3 regions of the Vreelandella sp. DA03-1M genome follow, and region 1 is predicted to be linked to each of the others. Evidence: predicted binding sites of a transcription regulator. Region 1 holds the regulator's gene; each other region holds the start of a gene.
What was found. The regulator PhoB, encoded in region 1, activates phosphate uptake and scavenging genes when phosphate is short. The targets are predictions, from matches to a motif close to TGTCATANNNNTGTCANA.
Positions count from the first base shown of each region.

Region 1 (3,279 bases):
TATATACAAGCCAGCATTTCCTGCGGTCGTCTTCCTTATTTTTAACAATGCAGCGGGCATGCCAAAAACAAAAAAAATAAAATTAAATAAATAAAAATCAATGAGTTAACTAAAACCAGTTAAGCTATAGCACTCTGTTAATATCGAAATACCAAGCCTAAAAACTGTATAAAAATGGCACATGAGTAAACTCTTACCAACCTCACATGCCAATATTGCACACCTTTACAGGTATGGTGCGAAAGGTCGCTTACTGAGACCTATACAAGACGTGAAGCGGGAAATGAGCAGCGAAAAAGCGCCCCTTTACCCGGGTGGGATTCAATCTGTAATTGCGCATCGTGGCGTAATAGTACGTGCTTGACGATTGCCAAGCCTAAGCCAGTGCCGCCAGTTGCGGTGCTGCGGCCTTTGTCGACACGGTAAAAACGTTCGGTTAGTCGGGGAATATGGACAGGATCAATCCCTTCACCATTGTCTTCCACATCGATACAGCCGCCACCAGTCGCGCTAGCTTTCCAGCGTAATGTGATGTGGCTACCTGCTGGCGTATAGCGAACGGCATTGAAAGCGAGATTAGAGATGGCGCTACGAATCTCCTGCTCACTACCCAGCAGGCGTGCATCGCTTTCAAGCGCGACAGTAATGGTATGACGCTGATTCGACAGCGCCAGCGCATCATCACAAATGCTTTGTAGCATAGGCCCTAGCGACAACGGTTGGTGATCTTTCCCCCCCTGGTCGATTTCCAACCGGGAGAGCAGCAATAGATCATTGACCAGGTTTTGCATTCGCTGCGTCTGTTCCTGCATCTGGTTGATGCTTTTGCCCAAACGCGGCGGTAACTGGTCAGCAATATCGCTGTAGGTTTCCAGATAGCCGGAAAGGACGGTTAGCGGCGTGCGAAGCTCGTGAGAGACGTTGGCAACAAAGTCGCGCCGCATCTGTTCCAGGCGGTGCAAGCGCGTGATATCCCGGGCCATTACCAGCCGTTCATCGTCACCGTACAGGGTAATTTGATACTGCAGGATTCGACGCTCGTCAATCGGCGATGTCAGCGTTAACGGCTCGCCATACTCCCGCGCATTGAAGTAGCGGATGAAACTTGGCTCGCGCAGTAGGTTGGTAATGTGCTGACCACGATCATGGGCAGTTTGTAGCCCTAGCATGTTCGTTGCAGCGCTGTTCCACCACTCTAGATCACCGTGGCGGTCGAGCATGACCACACTGTCACGCATCGCTTCAGACGACTCTTGAATACGGGCCAAAGTAGCACGCAGCCGACTTTGCGTTATACGCTGGCTTTTCTGATAGCGGTATAAACGATCAAACAATTCACCCCACATACCGTGAGCGGCAGGCGGCTCATCGTGAGGATGTAGGGTTAGCCATAAATAAAGTTCGCGTAGCTGCCGCAAGTGATAAAACAGACATACAGCAAGCCCTGCCGCAAGCCCTAGCCCTGCTGAGCCCAATAACCAGCCTAAGCAAGTACCCAGTGTGGCCAGCCACGCTAGACGCCACAGTTCACGACTCCATAGGCGCACATTTACACCCGTGCAGAGAAACGGTATCCGGTACCCCGAACCGTTTGAATCAGGTTTTGATGCACATCTCCCAGCGCTTTTCGTAAGCGTCGAATATGCACATCGACAGTACGCTCTTCGACATACACATTACCACCCCATACTTGGTCAAGCAGTTGGCTACGTGTGTAAGCGCGCTCTTGATGGGTCATAAAAAACTGCAGAAGACGATACTCGGTCGGGCCCATTTCTAGCGCTTTGCCGTGAGCGCTTACCCGGTGGCTAACCGGATCAAGCAACAGGCCATTAATCTCAATCGGATCTTCAACGCCACGCGGTGTCGCGCGGCGCAGCACTGCTTTTAACCGTGCCACCAATTCGCGGGGCGAAAAGGGCTTGGTGATATAGTCATCGGCACCGGCTTCAAGCCCTTGGATCTTATTATCCTCTTCGCCTTTAGCGGTGAGCATGATAATGGGGATCTCAGCGGTGGCTTCTTCGCGCTTCAAACGCCTAGCCAGCTCAATACCGCTGGTGCCAGGCATCATCCAGTCAAGCAGCAATAAATCAGGTTGGTGGTCAACCACCATGGCGTGAGCATCCTGGGCGTTATCTGCTTCGAGCACACGGTAGTCAGCCATTTCCAGCGCTACCGCGATCATCTCGCGAATCGACGATTCATCATCGACAATCAGAACGGTTTTGGCGGTCATACCAGAGCCTCACGGTGTGCAAAAAAGCCAGTTCAAAGAAAACAGTCCAAAAAAACAGTTCAATGACATGTCAGTGACGATAACACCATGACTTGATGACAGTTACATGACAATGACAGTTACTGACCCACCGCAGGCCACCAACTTAGCGCAATACCAGCAAAAATCAGCAGCCCCGACCAGTGATTATTCAGAAACGCCTGGAAACAGGGATCCCGCTCCTGATAACGAATTAAGTGCTGCTGATGCAGGAAAGTCGCCGCCATTGCAGCGAGCCCTAGCCAAAAGAACCCACCTAACCCGACCCGCCAGCCTACCCAGGCCAGCAACCCCAGGGTGGCTACCTGAAGCAGGCCGATTATCAGGCGGTCCGCGTTGCCAAACAGCACGGCTGTCGATTTAATGCCAATTTTTAAATCATCGTCGCGATCGACCATGGCGTATTGCGTGTCGTACGCCACCGTCCATAGCACGTTTGCACAGAAAAGCAGCCACGCTTCCAACGGCACATGGCCCAGCACGGCGCCAAAGGCCATTGGAATTGCCCATGAGAATGCCGCCCCCAGCACCACCTGGGGAAAATGGGTATAACGCTTCATGAACGGGTAAATAACTGCCAGAAATACCCCGCCCAGCGAGAGCAGCACCGTAAACCAATTCGTCAGTAGCACCAGAATAAACGCTGCGGCCACCAAACCAATAAACAGCAATTGAGCCTCGGTTTCGCTGATTCGACCGGTGGCGAGCGGGCGATGCTTAGTGCGTTTCACATGGCCATCGAAATGGCGATCTGCATAATCGTTCACCACGCAGCCAGCCGCGCGCATGACGTAAACACCGGCCACAAAAATCAGCAGCACATCACGGCCGGGTACCCCTTCAGCGGCAATCCACAGCGCCCAAAGCGTCGGCCACATCAACAGCCAAGTGCCAATGGGTCGATCCAAACGCATCAGCTGTATAAAATCTGCCACGCGAGCCCATCCCTTCGGCCGCAACAGTGAACGATCCATGCTTACCTCACGAAAAATAAGATGCAG
Region 1 covers NZ_CM146798.1:4,546,595-4,549,873, forward strand. The annotation lists gene phoR (phosphate regulon sensor histidine kinase PhoR) at 261-1,547, opposite strand; gene phoB (phosphate regulon transcriptional regulator PhoB) at 1,550-2,239, opposite strand; gene ubiA (4-hydroxybenzoate octaprenyltransferase) at 2,359-3,252, opposite strand.

Region 2 (3,279 bases), 440 kb from region 1:
AAAGCGACTTTATGCGCGATCCTGATCAAGCGGTAGAAATTACTCACACCATGCGTAAGGCGGGTTACGCACTCTCTATTGACGACTTTGGCACAGGCTACTCCTCACTCTCATACCTGAGGCGTTTCGCCGCCGACGCACTGAAGATCGATATCTCTTTTGTGCGCGAGATGCTCGATAACCATCACGACCGCACCATTGTGCAGACCATCATTGCCATGGCGAAAGCGCTAGAGATGAAAACGGTGGCAGAAGGCGTAGAGACCCGAGCGCAGGCCCGCCTGCTGGCCGACATGGGCTGTAATGAAGCCCAGGGCTACTGGTTCGGTCGACCGTTGCCAGCCAATGAGTTTGCTGCAGCGTGGTTGAACAAGTAACCACGCAATATCACCGCCAGCGTCATCGTCCTGTCATCACCTTTGGCATACCCTACGCGCCGCCAACCCGCGATGAAAGGAGTGCTCCCATGCGCCTGGCCCTATTTGATCTTGATGACACCCTCCTGGATGGAGACTGCAGCGACCGCTGGAATTTATGGATGATAGACCAAGGGTGGGTCAGCGATGCCGAGACCTTCATGGCGCGTGCCGAGCAGATGCAGCGGGCTTATCATGCGGGCAAGCTAAAGCTCGAAGAGTATCTAGCCATGACCCTGGCGCCACTGCGCGGGCGCCGGGTAACGGATGTGCAAAAAGAGGTCGAGCGGTTTGTCGCCACGCATCTCCAACCGCGTATCTTCACTCAGGCCTGGGCCTGCCTGGAAGCGCATCGCCAGGCGGGCGATACCCTGCTGCTGATTTCTGCATCTGCGCGGCATCTGGTTCAGCCCATTGCGGCTACTTTGGGGATCGAGCACGTGCTGGCGGTAGAGCTGAGCATCGAACATGGCATCAATGAAGACGCGCGCTATACCGGTGGTAGTGAAGGTATTTTTTCCTATCGCGGCGGTAAGGTGCTGCGCTTAAAACAGTGGCTGATCGAACAGCAGGTCACCCCTAGTCACACGACTTTCTACTCAGACTCCCGCAACGACCTCCCGCTGCTTCAGTACGTGGATTGCCCTGTGGCGGTTAACCCTGATCCGGTACTGGCTGAGGTAGCTAGCGTTGAAGGGTGGCGGCGCTTAGACTGGCGGGCGCCAGCGCCTGTGAGCGCTTCGTCGCCCAACGCTCTGCCAGGAAAATCGGCGCATGTCTGATGCCTACTACCTACAACTGACCGAACAGCTTCGCTCGTTAATCGACATCAACGCCACCCAGTGGGAAGGCAAACTACCCGCTGAACGGGTGCTGGCGGAACGCTTTGCCACCACTCGCGTCACCCTGCGCCAGGCGCTGGCGCAGCTGGAGGGCGAGGGGTTGATCCACCGCAGCAACCGGCGCGGGTGGTTTATTTCCCCCGCCCGCTTGGTCTATGACCCTACCCGAGACGCAGGCTTCAACGACTATGTGCGTGCCCAGGGACGACGGCCACGCACTGCTGTCCTGAAACTGGAAACCTGCTCCCATCTGCCCGCTGCACGCGCGCTGGGCCTGCCGGATGACCAGCCGTTTCACCATATTCGCCGCCGCCGCTATGTGGACGACCGCGCCGTGCTGGTGGAGTCGCTGTGGGTGGTGCCGAATTGTGCCCCGGAATTGCTCGACATCTACGCTGGGCAGTCGCTGTGGGGGCTGTTGCGGGAGCGCTGGGGGCATTACCTGGCCAACCGCTCTATCCGCATGGTGTCTGAAGCGCTATCACCAAGGGATGCCGAAGAGTTGCTGGTGGCGCCAGGCACCGCCGGGTTGAACATTAACCGCGCCATTCTGGACGATCAGCAGCGCCCCATTGAATATGACGAAGAGCATTGGCTGCACGACTCTTTGTGCATCAGCGTGGAGCTATCCGGCCAGCAATGATTGGTGCAGACATCACAACTTAAAAAATCGGTCAAACAAGCGTCATTGCACTGTCATTTAATAACGGCAAACTTCTGGTCTATACCAACCAGCCAGGAGGCCACCATCATGATGCCACGCCGTTTGTTCCCTTCCACGTTACTAGCGAGTGCCGCTGCGCTTGCTTCCACTGTCCTTGCTTCCAATGCGCTGGCCACTGAATTAACGGTGTACACCGCCGTTGAGTCGGATGACCTGCAAAAATACGCTGAACGCTTTAATGCCGCCCACCCGGATATCGAGATTAACTGGGTGCGTGATTCCACCGGGGTGATTACCGCTCGCTTGTTGGCGGAAAAAGATAATCCTCAAGCGGACGTGATCTGGGGGCTAGCCGCCACTAGCCTGCTGGTATTGGAAGAAGAGGGCATGCTGGAGCGTTACGCCCCTGAGGGCGTGGACAACCTCGACCCGAAATTTGTCGATGCCGCCTACCGGGACGGCGAAGACCCGGCATGGGTGGGCATGGACGCCTGGGTAGCGGCCATTTGCTACAACACCATTGAGGGCGAACGCCAGGGCGTGCCGATGCCGACCTCCTGGGAAGACCTGACTAAGCCTGAGTTTGAAGGCCATGTCATTATGCCCAACCCCAACTCGTCGGGTACCGGCTATCTGGATGTGGCCAGCTGGCTGCAGCTGTGGGACGAAGAGCAGGGCTGGGACTATATGGATCGCCTGCATAACAATATTTCCCGCTACACCCATTCGGGTTCCGCGCCCTGCAGCTTGGCAGCCACCGGTGAAACAGTAGTGGGCGTGTCCTTTGCCTTCCGCGGTGCGCGCCTGAAGTCCCAGGGAGCGCCTATTGAGGTCGTCTTCCCAGAAGAGGGCCTGGGCTGGGATATGGAAGCATCCGCGATTGTCGCGGGTACCGACAAGCAGGAAGCTGCGCAAACGCTCATGGATTGGTCAATCTCCCGCGAGGCCAACGAGCTGTATAACGAAGGCTATGCGGTCGTGGCTTATCCCGGTGTTGCCCAGCCCATTGAAAACTATCCCGTCGATATTACTGATCGCATGATCGACGCTGATTTCCAGTGGGCGGCAGTGAACCGCGAGCGTGTGCTGACCGAATGGCAGCGTCGCTACGACGGCAAAACCGAACAATAAGCTGTGATCAGTTGCCCCGGCTCCGGCCGGGGCTTGGAGATGTTATGCCCCCGACAATGACATCGCCGCTATCGGTATCCACAGCGGCGACCCCCCGCGCAACCACCACGCATCTCAGTATTGATGGTGTCAGCAAGCGCTTCGGCAGCTTTACCGCGCTGGATAATATTGCGCTTGAGATTCAAGAAGGCGAGTTTGTCTGTTTTCTAGGGCCCTCAGGCTGCGG
Region 2 covers NZ_CM146798.1:4,105,062-4,108,340, reverse strand. The annotation lists gene ACXUPB_RS19210 (bifunctional diguanylate cyclase/phosphodiesterase) at 1-377, shown strand, start outside; gene ACXUPB_RS19205 (HAD family hydrolase) at 362-1,198, shown strand; gene ACXUPB_RS19200 (UTRA domain-containing protein) at 1,191-1,901, shown strand; gene ACXUPB_RS19195 (putative 2-aminoethylphosphonate ABC transporter substrate-binding protein) at 2,010-3,053, shown strand; gene ACXUPB_RS19190 (putative 2-aminoethylphosphonate ABC transporter ATP-binding protein) at 3,098-3,279, shown strand, end outside.
Region 2: ACXUPB_RS19195 (putative 2-aminoethylphosphonate ABC transporter substrate-binding protein) is a predicted target of PhoB. The motif match lies at 1,942-1,959, and genes of this name have one in related genera.

Region 3 (3,279 bases), 730 kb from region 1:
ATGAACAGCGCCCCACTCACCGCTGTCGATATCAAAACGCAGTAGCTTGGCCATGCCTTCGGGGTCATCCTGCCAGGGGCGCTGTACCGCCAGCCACAGCTGATTATCAATGCGCGTGACGCCTTCTAATCCCCACTTCAATGCCTGTTGAGCGAGCGCCTCGGGCAGTGCAATTCCTTGGATAATCTCGCCGTCGGAACCCACATGATAAAGGGTGTTGGCAAGGCCTTTGTCGTTACCTTCGGAAGCGACCCAGAAGCCACCTTCACCATCGGTGGTAATACCTTCCATATCCAGGCCTAGCGCAGGCTCACCGTTGCGGGTCACATCCAGCGCTGCCGTAATCCGCGCCGGCGATGCTGATGGGTCGATGGTGAAGATGCGCGGCTGGGCGCTGTAGAAGCTGTCGCTAACCGCGTAGAGCATGTCATCAGCAGCGACCAAACCGGAAAGTGCGCCCCAGCCAATCAGTTCATCAGCGCCCGCCGAGGTCAGGGTGGGATAGACCGCTGGCGCAGCCTGATATTGATAAATCATGACATGGGCGCGGGGGCCGCCGTCTTTGCCCAGATCCCCTTCATTGGCGGTGGCTAACAGGCCACGGCTGGGAATCGCCACGGCGCCTTCGGGAGACAGGCCCGAGGGCAGCAGCTGGGTGAGCTGCGGTTCGGCCAGATTGCTAACGTCATAAACGCCCACCAGCGAGCCGCGCTCGGAAAGCAGGAAGACATAGGGCGTACCTTCGAACACCGCAAACTCCATCCCCTCCGGCTCGCTGCCTTTGGCATCCGAACGTTTATCGGGGTAATGACCCGCTTCAATCACCGCGCGCTCGAATGAAGTACCTGACTCGTATACCACCTCGCCGCGCTTGCTGAAGATCGTCCAGCCGCGCGCGCCGCCATCCATATCGCCTTCGTTGGCAATAGCGAAGTGGTCGTTGTCGATCCACTGCAAAGCGTCCGGCTCACGCAGGCGCTCGGCTTGCTGCTCGTTGAAAATCAGCGCACCGTCATCGCTGGCGTCAATGCCGTCCAGGTCGACAGTCCCGGCACTGAAATCCGCCACCACCTTTCCGGCGTAGTCGAGCACCACCAGGTGGTTGTTCTCCTGCACGGTAACGACGGTCTCACCCAGGGTGTTGATATCGACAAACTCCGGCTCGGGATCCTCGGGGGCGATCTCGGCGAGCCCGGTTACGTCGGCGTAGAGCAGGCTGTCGCAGTTAACCAGCCCTGCCGCATTGATCTCCACCAGTGCCACGGAACCGCCGGGCATCTGCGGTACACGTCCATCGCCCGCCTCTTCGTCGCGTTCGTTCTCAATGGCGACAGCGACAAAGTGCCCATCGGGTGCCGCAGCAGAAGCTACACTATCGGGCTGTCCGTCTAGCGGGCAGGAGGCGAGTATCTCGCCACTGGCTAAATCGACCGTGCGCAGCTCACCGGAAGGCTCGCTGTAGGAAACCGATGTATTCACTCCGACATAGGCCATATTGCCGAGCACCGATACGGCCGTAGGCTCGCCGTCCATAACGATATTACCCAGCGGTTGCGGGTTAGCCGGGTCGCTGATATCAATGCGCCCAATCGCGCCCAGCGGGCTATCGGTATACACCAGCGTCATGCCATCACCGGAGGCAGCAATGATTTCAGGCGCGGTCTCGCGTGTACGATCCTCGCCCTCGGCCATGTTATCGGGAACCGCGAAGCTGGCGATGCGGTTGAAATGTTTATCTGCCGCGCCTGCCGCTTGCGTGGCGGCCAGCACAGCAGCCAGCGCCAACAGTATTGGTCTGCGTTTGAGTATCATGATGGAGTTAATCCCTTGCTTAAGCTTCAGAAACGACTGATTAAGTTATTAAATTTGCTATGTCCGATTAACTATCCAACACCATGACGATGTCAGTCTTATGACACTCACTGGCTAAGTTAGCGCCGTTGGCTATCGGCACACCTCAGCGCTAAACGCAGGTTGCCGCGAAAATGTTAGATGGGTAAGTAGTGAAGGAACACATAGGGGAAAAGGGAAGCGGGAAAATCGATAGGTTAAAGGAGACTTTAGAACGCAAGAAGCCAGTCAGTTAGCCCTGACTGGCTGCTTTTTAGCTAGTTTTGGTTGCTAGCTTGCTTCTATACATACGCGCGATAGCGTTTTACTCGTCGCCTGCCATCTGCATTTGGCGCTGCATGTAATTCTGAATACCTACCTTGTCGATCAAACCCAGCTCTGTTTCGATGTGATCGATATGGTCTTCTTCATCAGCAAGCAGGTCACGCAGCATATCGCGAGTCACGTAATCTTTAACGCTTTCGCAATAGGTGATGGCCTCGATGTAATCGTTACGGCCGTCGTGCTCAATTTTTAGATCGCTTTCGAGCATCTCTTTGACGTTTTCGCCAATGTGCAGCTTGCCAAGGTCTTGCAGGTTGGGAATGCCTTCCAGGAATAGAATGCGCTCGATGATCTTGTCAGCGTGCTGCATCTCTTCGATGGACTCATCGTATTCCCATTTGGCGAGGGCTTTCAGCCCCCAATCTTTATACATTTTGGCGTGCAAAAAGTACTGATTGATCGCAACGAGTTCGTTGCCGAGCGCCTTATTAAGATGCTCAATAACTTTCGTATCACCTTTCATAACGTCACCTTTTCTACTGTAATGCTGATGTTTAATCTAGTTTAGACAATACGATCAAGCAGTTACGTTTGGAGAAGAGCATAGACGCAAATAGCTATACTCCCAGCGTTTCTGAGAGTATAGATAAGGTGATTAAAAGTTCAAGTAAATCATATATTTGCTAACGATAACTCTAACAATAGTGATTCGCGTCACACAGCATAAGCGAGTCCCATATCGGCTTCTTGGCGCGCTTCAAACACTGCATCACGGGTAATAGATTTGGCATAGCACGCGCACTTGCCGCACTGCGTTGCGCAGCCGGTTGCTTCACGCACTTCTCGCCAGCTGCGCGCTCCGTCGCTAACGTGCTGGCGAATATGATGGTCGGTTACTCCCTTGCACACGCAAACGTACATGGCGATACCTCATAAAAGTCATGAGGTGAATGTAAATGATTCGCATAGGTCTTTTCAAGTAGAAATGACTGCTTGTTGGTATCTATTCGTCTTAAAGAACAAACAAAGTACGATAACCTATTGACTTAGCAATGTTTTCTATCTTCATAAGGCATATCGCAAGTGACCATTATTTTTTCGGCAATACCACCGTTTGCGTGTTAGAAGCAATATCCGGCCAGCTACGCCGCTGCTTATCGAACA
Region 3 covers NZ_CM146798.1:571,036-574,314, reverse strand. The annotation lists gene ACXUPB_RS02695 (esterase-like activity of phytase family protein) at 1-1,812, opposite strand, end outside; gene bfr (bacterioferritin) at 2,156-2,638, opposite strand; gene ACXUPB_RS02685 ((2Fe-2S)-binding protein) at 2,830-3,036, opposite strand; gene ACXUPB_RS02680 (RDD family protein) at 3,206-3,279, opposite strand, start outside.
Region 3: ACXUPB_RS02695 (esterase-like activity of phytase family protein) is a predicted target of PhoB. The motif match lies at 1,901-1,918, and genes of this name have one in related genera.